Haloactinospora alba: one gene and its partner. Each later gene encodes a partner of the first gene's protein in a complex. Links are inferred from orthologs where the notes say so. Each region holds a gene or a part of one and is shown in the gene's direction. Other genes may lie near its edges.

Region 1 (4,069 bases):
GGATCATGGTCACCGCGAGCCACAACCCGCCCCGGGACAACGGGTACAAGGTGTACGCCGGAGGGTCGGGACCGGCGGCGGGAGCCCAGATCGTCCCTCCCGCCGACAGCGAGATCGCCGCGGGCATGCGCGAGGCGCCCCCGGTGGACGAGCTGCCCCGGTCGGAGGAGTGGCGGGTCCTGGGTGAGGACGCCGTCGCGGACTACGTGGCGGCGGTCGCGGACCTGCCGCTGGGGGAGGACCGCGGGATCGACGTGACCTACACGCCGCTGCACGGCGTCGGCGCCTCCACACTGGCGGCGGTGTTCCGGCGCGCCGGTTTCCCACCGCCGCGGATGGTTCCCGAACAGGCCGAGCCCGACCCCGACTTCCCGACGACGGCCTTCCCGAACCCGGAGGAGCCGGGCGTGTTGGACCTCGCCCTGGCGGCGGGGGAGCGGAACGGTAGCGACCTTGTCCTCGCCAACGATCCGGACGCCGACCGGCTCGCTGTGGCTGTCCCCGGTTACGGGCTGCTGACCGGGGACGAGGTGGGCGGACTGCTGGGTGAGTACGTTCTGGAGCGGACGTCGGGCGCCGACCGGGTCGTGGCCAGCACCATCGTCTCGGCTGGCACGCTCGCGGCGATCGCGGAGGCGCACGGGCTGCGTTGGGAGGAGACGCTGACCGGGTTCAAGTGGCTGGCGCGTGCCGGCGGGCCGGGCGAGCGCAACGTGTTCAGCTACGAGGAGGCCCTGGGGTACTGCGTCGGGGGCGACGCGGGGCGTCCGGTGGCGGACAAGGACGGCATCAGCGCGGCCCTGCTCGTCGCGGCGCTGGCCGCGCGGGCCAAACGCGGGGGCGGGACCCTGCTGGACCTGGTGCGGGAGCAGGAGCGCCGTTACGGCCTGCACCGGACCAGGCAGGTGTCGCTACGCGTCGCGGACACCACACGCCTCGCCGCGACCATGCGCGGCCTGCGCAGCGACCCGCCCACCGCGTTGGGCAGCTGGGACGTGGCCCACGTGGAGGACTTCGCCATGGGCGTCGGCGACCTACCCGGCACCGACGCGCTGCGTTTCGGGCTGGACGGTCCCGCCTGTGCCCGGGTGACGCTGCGTCCCTCGGGCACGGAACCCAAGCTCAAGGCCTACGTGGAGGTGGCCCTGCCGCCGGAGGAGAGCGGGGAGGAGGGCCGTTCCCGCGCGTCGGGTTACGTGTCCGAGCTGGCAGGGGCCGTGGAGGAGCTCTTCCCCGAGGCGTGACTCTCGTCCGTTCAGCTCTCGTGTTCGGGGGGATGCACGACCGGCCGGTGGACCACCTCGTCGATGACGGTGAGGGTCTGGGTGGAGGTCACACCGGGCAGTGCCTGCAACCGGGTCAGGATCAGGTCGCGGAGCTGGTTGGTGTCGGCCACGCGGACCAGCAGCACGATGTCCGCCGAACCCACGACGTACCAGCAGTACTCCACCTCGGGGTAGGAGGAGAGGACCTCCCGGTTGGCGCGCCAGTCCGGCTGGCTGCCGGAGACCAGCACCAGCGCGGTGACCCCGATCCCCCGCTTGGCGTGGTCGGTGATGACCGAGTAACCGCGGATGACCCCGTCATCTGTGAGGCGCTTGATGCGGTTGTAGGCGGTGGCACGTGAGACGTTCGCGCGTGCCGCCACCTCCGTGATGCCGGTACGGGCGTCTTCCGCGAGCGCGCCGATGATCGTTTCGTCCGTGGCATCCGGACGGCGCTGCGGTTCGCGTTGCGCACCGTTGGACATGGGAGAGCTCCAAGCTGTGAGGCGACCAGCTACCAAGTACCAGCAAAACAGCGGATCCGTCTACGTGAATACGTCCGTGACGGCACAAGCGGCGAGGTCGGGCCGGCCGTCTCCGCCCCGTCGCGCCCGGAGGCGCCATTGGGGCGGACGGAGCACCCTAGTGTTAGACAGAATCGGACATATGGCCCTGTGAACTCCACAACTGTATCGATCTGTGGCGTATATCTGGCGTAACTGTCGACTGCGTGCGCACAATCAACGCGAGGACACAACGGCCAACCGTTCCGAGGAGCCTCCGACATGCCTACGCACGAGCCCTCAGGTCCGCCTCCCCCGGTGGACGCGGGCACCCTCCCCGCCGACGTGGCGCGCTCGCTCTACCGGGACATGCTCACCGCCCGCCACCTGGACGGTGAGGCGATAGCACTGCAGCGCCAGGGCGTGTTCCCCGCCTACGTGTCACTGCGCGGGCAGGAAGCGGCCCAGGTCGCGAGCGCGGCCGCCCTCGACGGGGACAACGACTTCGCCTTTCCGACGTACCGGGAGATGGGAGCCGCCGTCTCCCTGGGCGTGGACATGGTCGGCTACCTCGCCAGCCACCGCGCGTTGTGGCACGGCGGGCTGTACAACCCGCGGGCGTCCGGGTTCGCCCCCATCAACGCGGTCGTGGGCGGCCCCGTACCGCACGCCGTGGGCTGGGCATTGGGGGAGCAGCTCCGCGGCGGAAGCGGCTGCGCCCTCTCCTACTTCGGTGACGGCGCCAGCTCCGAGGGCGACATCCACGAGGCGATGAACATGGCCGGTGTCCTCGCGTGCCCCGTGGTGTTCTTCTGCCAGAACAACCGGTGGGCGCTGTCCGTGCCCGTCGAGAACCAGGTGGCGGGCGGCTCCGTTGCCGGACGCGCCTCCGGCTACGGCATCGCCGGGGAGACGGTCGACGGCAACGACGCAGCGCAGGTCTACCACGCCACCCGCGCGGCGCTGCACCGGGCCCGGAACGGCGGGGGCCCGACAGTGATAGAGGCGCTCACCTACCGCCTGGAACCGCACTCCACCTCCGATGACACCTCCCGGTACCGGGAGGTGGCCGAGGAACGCTCCTGGGAGGAGCACGACCCGATCCCGCGGATGCGGGACGGGCTCCTCGCCGCCGGGCACCTCGATGACACGACCGCGGCGCGGACCGAGGACGAGGCGCGCGAGCGTGCGGCACGGGCCCGCGACGGAGTGGCCGCCGCGGCGCCCCCCGACGGAAGGGACCTGTTCACCCACGTCTACCGCGAACCGACCGAGGAGCTCGGACGGCAGCAGCGCATCTGGCAGGAGGAGGTGGCATGACCGAACTGGCCGTCAACGACCGGCAGGCCGCGAACGACGCGTCCGCGGACCGTCTCTCCATGCAGCAGGCGCTCAACCGGGCGCTGCGCACGGTCCTGACCGACGACCCCGACACACTGGTGTTCGGGGAGGATGTGGGACGACTCGGTGGGGTGTTCAGGGTCACCGACGGTCTGCAGCGGGAGTTCGGTGCGCGGCGCGTGTTCGACACCCCGCTCGCGGAGTCGGGCATCGTCGGGCTCGCGGTGGGACTGGCGATGAACGGCTGGCGCCCGGTGCCGGAACTCCAGTTCGACGGGTTCGCCTATCCGGCGGTCGACCAGATCGTCAACCAGATGGCGCGGATGCACTACCGCTCCCGGGGGGCGTTCCGCATGCCCATCACGCTGCGAGTGCCCAGCTTCGGCGGTATCCAGGCCCCCGAACACCACGGGGAGAGTCTGGAAGCGCTGTTCGCCCACCTCCCCGGGGTGAAGGTCGTCGCGCCCTCGGACCCGCAGGACGCCTACGGCCTGCTCCTGCGTGCGGTGCGCGACGACGACCCGGTGATCTACATGGAACCGAAAGCCCGCTACTGGGAACGGCACCCGGTGGAACCGGTAGCGGACACCGCGCCGGCGGGAACGAGCCGCGTCGTACGCGCCGGGCGGCACGCCACTCTCGTGACGTGGGGATCGATGGTCCACCGCTGCCGCAGGGCCGCCGAGCTGGCGGCCGAGGACGGGGTGGACGTGGAGGTACTGGACCTGCGGTGGCTCAAACCGATCGACGCCCAGGGGGTCGCCGCGGCGGTGCGCCGTACCCGTCGTGCGGTGGTGGTCCACGAGGCGCCGCTCACCGCCGGACTGGGTGCGGAGGTCTCGGCACTCATCACGGAGCGGGCGTTCTCCGAGCTCGCCGCTCCCGTGGAACGCGTGACCGGATTCGACGTGCCGTACCCGGCCGGTCCGCTGGAACAGCAGTACCTGCCCACGGTCGACC
Region 2 (3,635 bases), 250 kb from region 1 along the record:
GGTCGCGCTGTTGCGGGCGATGGTCATCGGACAGCGCTTCGACAACCAGGCCAGCACCCTCGCCCGGCAGGGGCGACTCGCGGTGTACCCCTCCTCCCGCGGCCAGGAGGCGTGCCAGGTCGGCGGAACGCTGGCTCTGGCGCAGCGCGACTGGCTCTTCCCCACCTACCGCGACTGTGTGTCCCTCGTCTCCCGTGGTGTGGACCCGGTCGAGGTACTCACCCTGCTCCGTGGTGACTGGCACAGTGGTTACGACGCCGAGACCCACCGTTGCGCTCCGCAGTGCACCCCGCTGGCCACCAACGCCTCACACGCTGTGGGGCTCACCTACGCGGCACGGCGGCGCGGAGAGAACGCCGCCGCTCTGGTCCTGATGGGAGACGGCGCCACCAGTGAAGGCGACGCCCACGAGGCCTACAACTTCGCCGCGGTCTGGAACACGCCGGTCGTGTTCCTGATCCAGAACAACCACTGGGCGATCAGCGTCCCGGTCCGGGAACAGTCGGCCGCCCCCACCCTGGCGCACAAGGCGCTCGGCTACGGGATGCGCGGCTACCACGTGGACGGGAACGACGCCGCGGCCGTCCACGCTGTGGTCTCCCACGCACTGGCGGAGGGCCGTTCCGGCGCCGGGCCGACGATCATCGAGGCCCGGACCTACCGTCGCGGGCCGCACACCAACTCCGACGATCCCCGGCGCTACCGCGACGAGGACGAGGCCAGACAGTGGGCGGAGCGCGACCCGGTGCAACGGCTCGAGACGCTGTTACGCGCCGAGGGCCTGCTGGACGACGGAGAGATGGAACGCATCGAGGCCCAGGCCGAACAGGTGGCCTCCCGGGTGCGGGAGAGGGTCGCAACGGACGGGCGTCCGACTCCCAGCGAGCTGTTCTCCCACGTCTACGGCTCCGCTCCCGCTCTGCTGGCGCGGCAACGCCAGGAACTACTCGGCGAGATCCAGGAGGGCTGAATGGGAGAGATCAGCCTGGCACGGGCTCTCAATCAGGCGCTGCGGGACGCACTGGCCCACGACCCCGACGTCCTGGTGTACGGCGAGGACGTCGGCCGGCTCGGCGGAGTGTTCCGGGTCACGGACGGCCTGGCGTCGGAGTTCGGTTCCGAACGGTGCTTCGACTCCCCCATCGCCGAGGCCGGCATCGTCGGGACGGCTGTCGGCATGGCCATGTACGGCCAGCGCCCGGTGGTGGAGATGCAGTTCGACGCTTTCGCGTATCCCGCATTCGAACAGATCGTCTCGCACGTCTCCAAGATGCGTAACCGCACCCGGGGAAGTGTGGAGCTTCCCCTCGTGATCCGGATCCCCTACGGCGGGGGGATCGGCGCGGTCGAGCACCACGCGGACTCCTCCGAGGCCTACTACGCGCACACTCCTGGTCTGCGGGTGGTCACTCCCGCCACCCCCGCTGACGGTTACTCGATGTTGCGGGAAGCGGTCGAGGCTCCCGACCCGGTGATCTTCCTGGAGCCCAAACGCCGGTACTGGAACACGGCGGAGGTGGAGACCCCCCTGCGCACCGAACCCATGGAACAGGCGGTGGTGCGGCGCGCGGGCGAGGACGTCACCCTGCTCGCCTACGGGCCGATGGTGGCCACCGCCCTGGAGACGGCCGAGGCCGCGAACGAGACGGGGCGGAGCGTCGAGGTGATCGACCTCCGCAGCCTGTCCCCGTTCGACGACACGACCGTCGCCGCCTCGGTGCGCCGGACGGGGCGGGCGCTCGTGGTGCACGAAGCCTCCACTTTCGGCGGTTACGGCGCGGAGGTGGCCTCCCGGGTGACCGAGGCGTGTTTCCACTACCTGGAAGCCCCGGTGCTACGTGTCGGCGGCTTCGACATCCCGTACCCCCCGCCGGCCCTCGAGGAGCACCACCTGCCGCACGTGGACCGGATCCTGGATGCCATCGACCGGCTGCAGTGGGAGTCCACCTGGGTTCCGGCGCAGTCGCCCCCACCCGAGCGCCCCGACGCAACCGCACAGCACCCCAGCCGGCCGGAGGCACGCGCATGAACGCGTCCGTCGAACAGTTCGCTCTCCCCGATCTCGGCGAGGGATTGACCGAGGCCGAACTACTGCGATGGCTGGTCGCGGTCGGGGACACGGTGGCAGTGGACCAGCCGGTGGCCGAGGTGGAGACCGCGAAGACCACGGTCGAGGTCCCCGTACCGTTCTCGGGGCGTGTGTCCGCCCTGCACGCCGCTGCCGGTGAAACCATCGGGGTCGGGGCAACACTGCTCAGTGTCGACAGCTCCACCGTCGACGGCTCCACTCCGACGGACCGGACTCGGTTCGAGGGGGCCGGGGAGCCGGCGGCAGAGGCCCCGAACGGTGGCGGGCGCTACGACAGCGCGGGTGACACGGTTTCCGGTGCCGTCCTGGTGGGTTCCGGAGTGAAGACGGGCGCCCGCACACGGCGGCGCGCCGCTGGGGCGGACACGTCCCGGACAATGGCGTCCGGGGCGGCGTCCGCCTCCCACGAGCGAGGGACGGGACGTGTCCCGGTGGTGTCACCGCTGGTCCGGCGTCGGGCGCGCGAGTACGGGATCGACGTCACGGAGCTGTCGGGGAGTGGAACGGGCGGCATGGTGCTGCGGCGGGATGTCGAGGAAGCCATCGGCACCCTCGCGTCCCGGCAGCAAGCCTCCGCTTCCGACACGGCCGCACACGCCGCGGAGGCCCAACGCGTCCCGTTGGGCCCGGCACACCGCGCCATGGCCGAACGGGTCGCCCGCTCCCGCCGGGAGATTCCCGAGGCGACGGTGTGGGTGGACGCTGACGCCACCGGCATGCTGGACGCCCGTTCCGCTCTGAACGCCTCCGACCCCCAACGGCCGGTGAGCGTGCTCGGCCTTCTGGCGAAGTTCTGCCTGCTCGGGCTGCGGCGCTTCCCGGAGCTCAACTCCCGGTTCGACGCCGCGCGTGAGGAGGTCGTGCGGTTCTCCGGTGTCAACCTGGGTTTTGCCGCCCAGACTTCCCGGGGACTTCTCGTGCCCGTCCTCCACGGCGCGCAGCACAGGAGCCTACGGGAGCTCTCCGCCGAGTTGCGGCAGCGGACGGAAGCCGCGCGTTCGGGCTCCCTGGCACCCGCCGAGCTGAGCGGCGGCACCTTCACCGTGAACAACTACGGGGTTTTCGGTGTCGACGGTTCCGCTGCGGTCATCAACCATCCGGAAGCCGCCATCCTCGGTATGGGCCGGATCGTCAACCGGCCGTGGGTGTGCGGTGACCAGCTCGAGGTTCGTCCGGTCACCGAGCTGACCCTGGCGTTCGACCATCGGGTCTGTGACGGTGGCCAGGCAGGCGGCTTCCTCCGTTTCGTCGCCGACTGCGTGGAACGGCCGGCGGTGCTGCTGGACGACGTCTGAGCCGGCACGGGCCCCTGCGGGTTCAGGGCAGGTACACGTGATCCGTCGGATTACTTGCGCAACCCGGAGGTGACACGTTGCCAGGTCTGGGCCGCGCGTTCCTGGGCACGGCGCACCCCGTCCGACTCCCGGACCGACTGCGCGTAACGGCGCCCCTCGGTCGCCAGGGTGGACGGCAGCCGACGCCAGCCCTCGATGGTGCGTAGTGAGGCGAGGCGGTGACGGCCGCTGTTGTTCCCGCCGGCCGCGCT

What was found.
Region 2: the proteins of FHX37_RS04315 (region 1) and FHX37_RS05420 are in contact, whole or in part, in a crystal structure (PDB 1UMB), measured with the Thermus thermophilus proteins. The link is inferred for Haloactinospora alba from one-to-one orthologs. Residues at the interface, in WP_096411461.1 of Thermus thermophilus: Trp90, Pro122, Asn123, Lys124, Arg126, Gln127, Gly133, Ser134, Lys135, Phe140, Thr141, Val142, Ala143, Pro145, Ser148, His149, Pro151, Pro152, Gly155, Ala156, Ile158, Ser159, Met160, Leu162, Leu163, Arg164, Thr165, Gln167, Asp182, Ala185; in WP_096411463.1 of Thermus thermophilus: Leu27, Asp51, Met54, Thr56, Pro57, Ser59, Ala61, Ala62, Gly65, Ala66, Leu68, Gly69, Met70, Ala72, His73, Gly74, Leu75, Pro89, Asp92, Gln93, Ser96, Gln97, Leu101, Arg102, Tyr103, Arg104, Ser105, Gly106, Gly107, Gln108.

Annotation. Positions count from the first base shown.
Region 1 is NZ_VFQC01000001.1:927,124-931,192, forward strand. Bases 1,273-4,069 are described here. They hold FHX37_RS04315 (thiamine pyrophosphate-dependent dehydrogenase E1 component subunit alpha), read left to right. Parts: upstream 1,273-2,050; coding sequence 2,051-3,088; downstream 3,089-4,069. Other genes in these bases: FHX37_RS04310 (Lrp/AsnC family transcriptional regulator), read right to left, coding at 1,273-1,750; FHX37_RS04320 (alpha-ketoacid dehydrogenase subunit beta), read left to right, coding at 3,085-4,069. Outside these bases: FHX37_RS04305 (phospho-sugar mutase), read left to right, coding at 1-1,244; more of FHX37_RS04310, read right to left, coding at 1,256-1,272. UniProt on the Bacillus subtilis protein: The branched-chain alpha-keto dehydrogenase complex catalyzes the overall conversion of alpha-keto acids to acyl-CoA and CO(2).
Region 2 is NZ_VFQC01000001.1:1,178,509-1,182,143, reverse strand. The notes cover bases 1-2,999. They hold FHX37_RS05420 (alpha-ketoacid dehydrogenase subunit beta), read left to right. Parts: upstream 1-970; coding sequence 971-2,029; downstream 2,030-2,999. Other genes in these bases: FHX37_RS05415 (dihydrolipoamide acetyltransferase family protein), read left to right, coding at 2,026-2,999; FHX37_RS05425 (thiamine pyrophosphate-dependent dehydrogenase E1 component subunit alpha), read left to right, coding at 1-970. Also shown: more of FHX37_RS05415, read left to right, coding at 3,000-3,384; FHX37_RS05410 (hypothetical protein), read right to left, coding at 3,435-3,635. UniProt on the Bacillus subtilis protein: The branched-chain alpha-keto dehydrogenase complex catalyzes the overall conversion of alpha-keto acids to acyl-CoA and CO(2).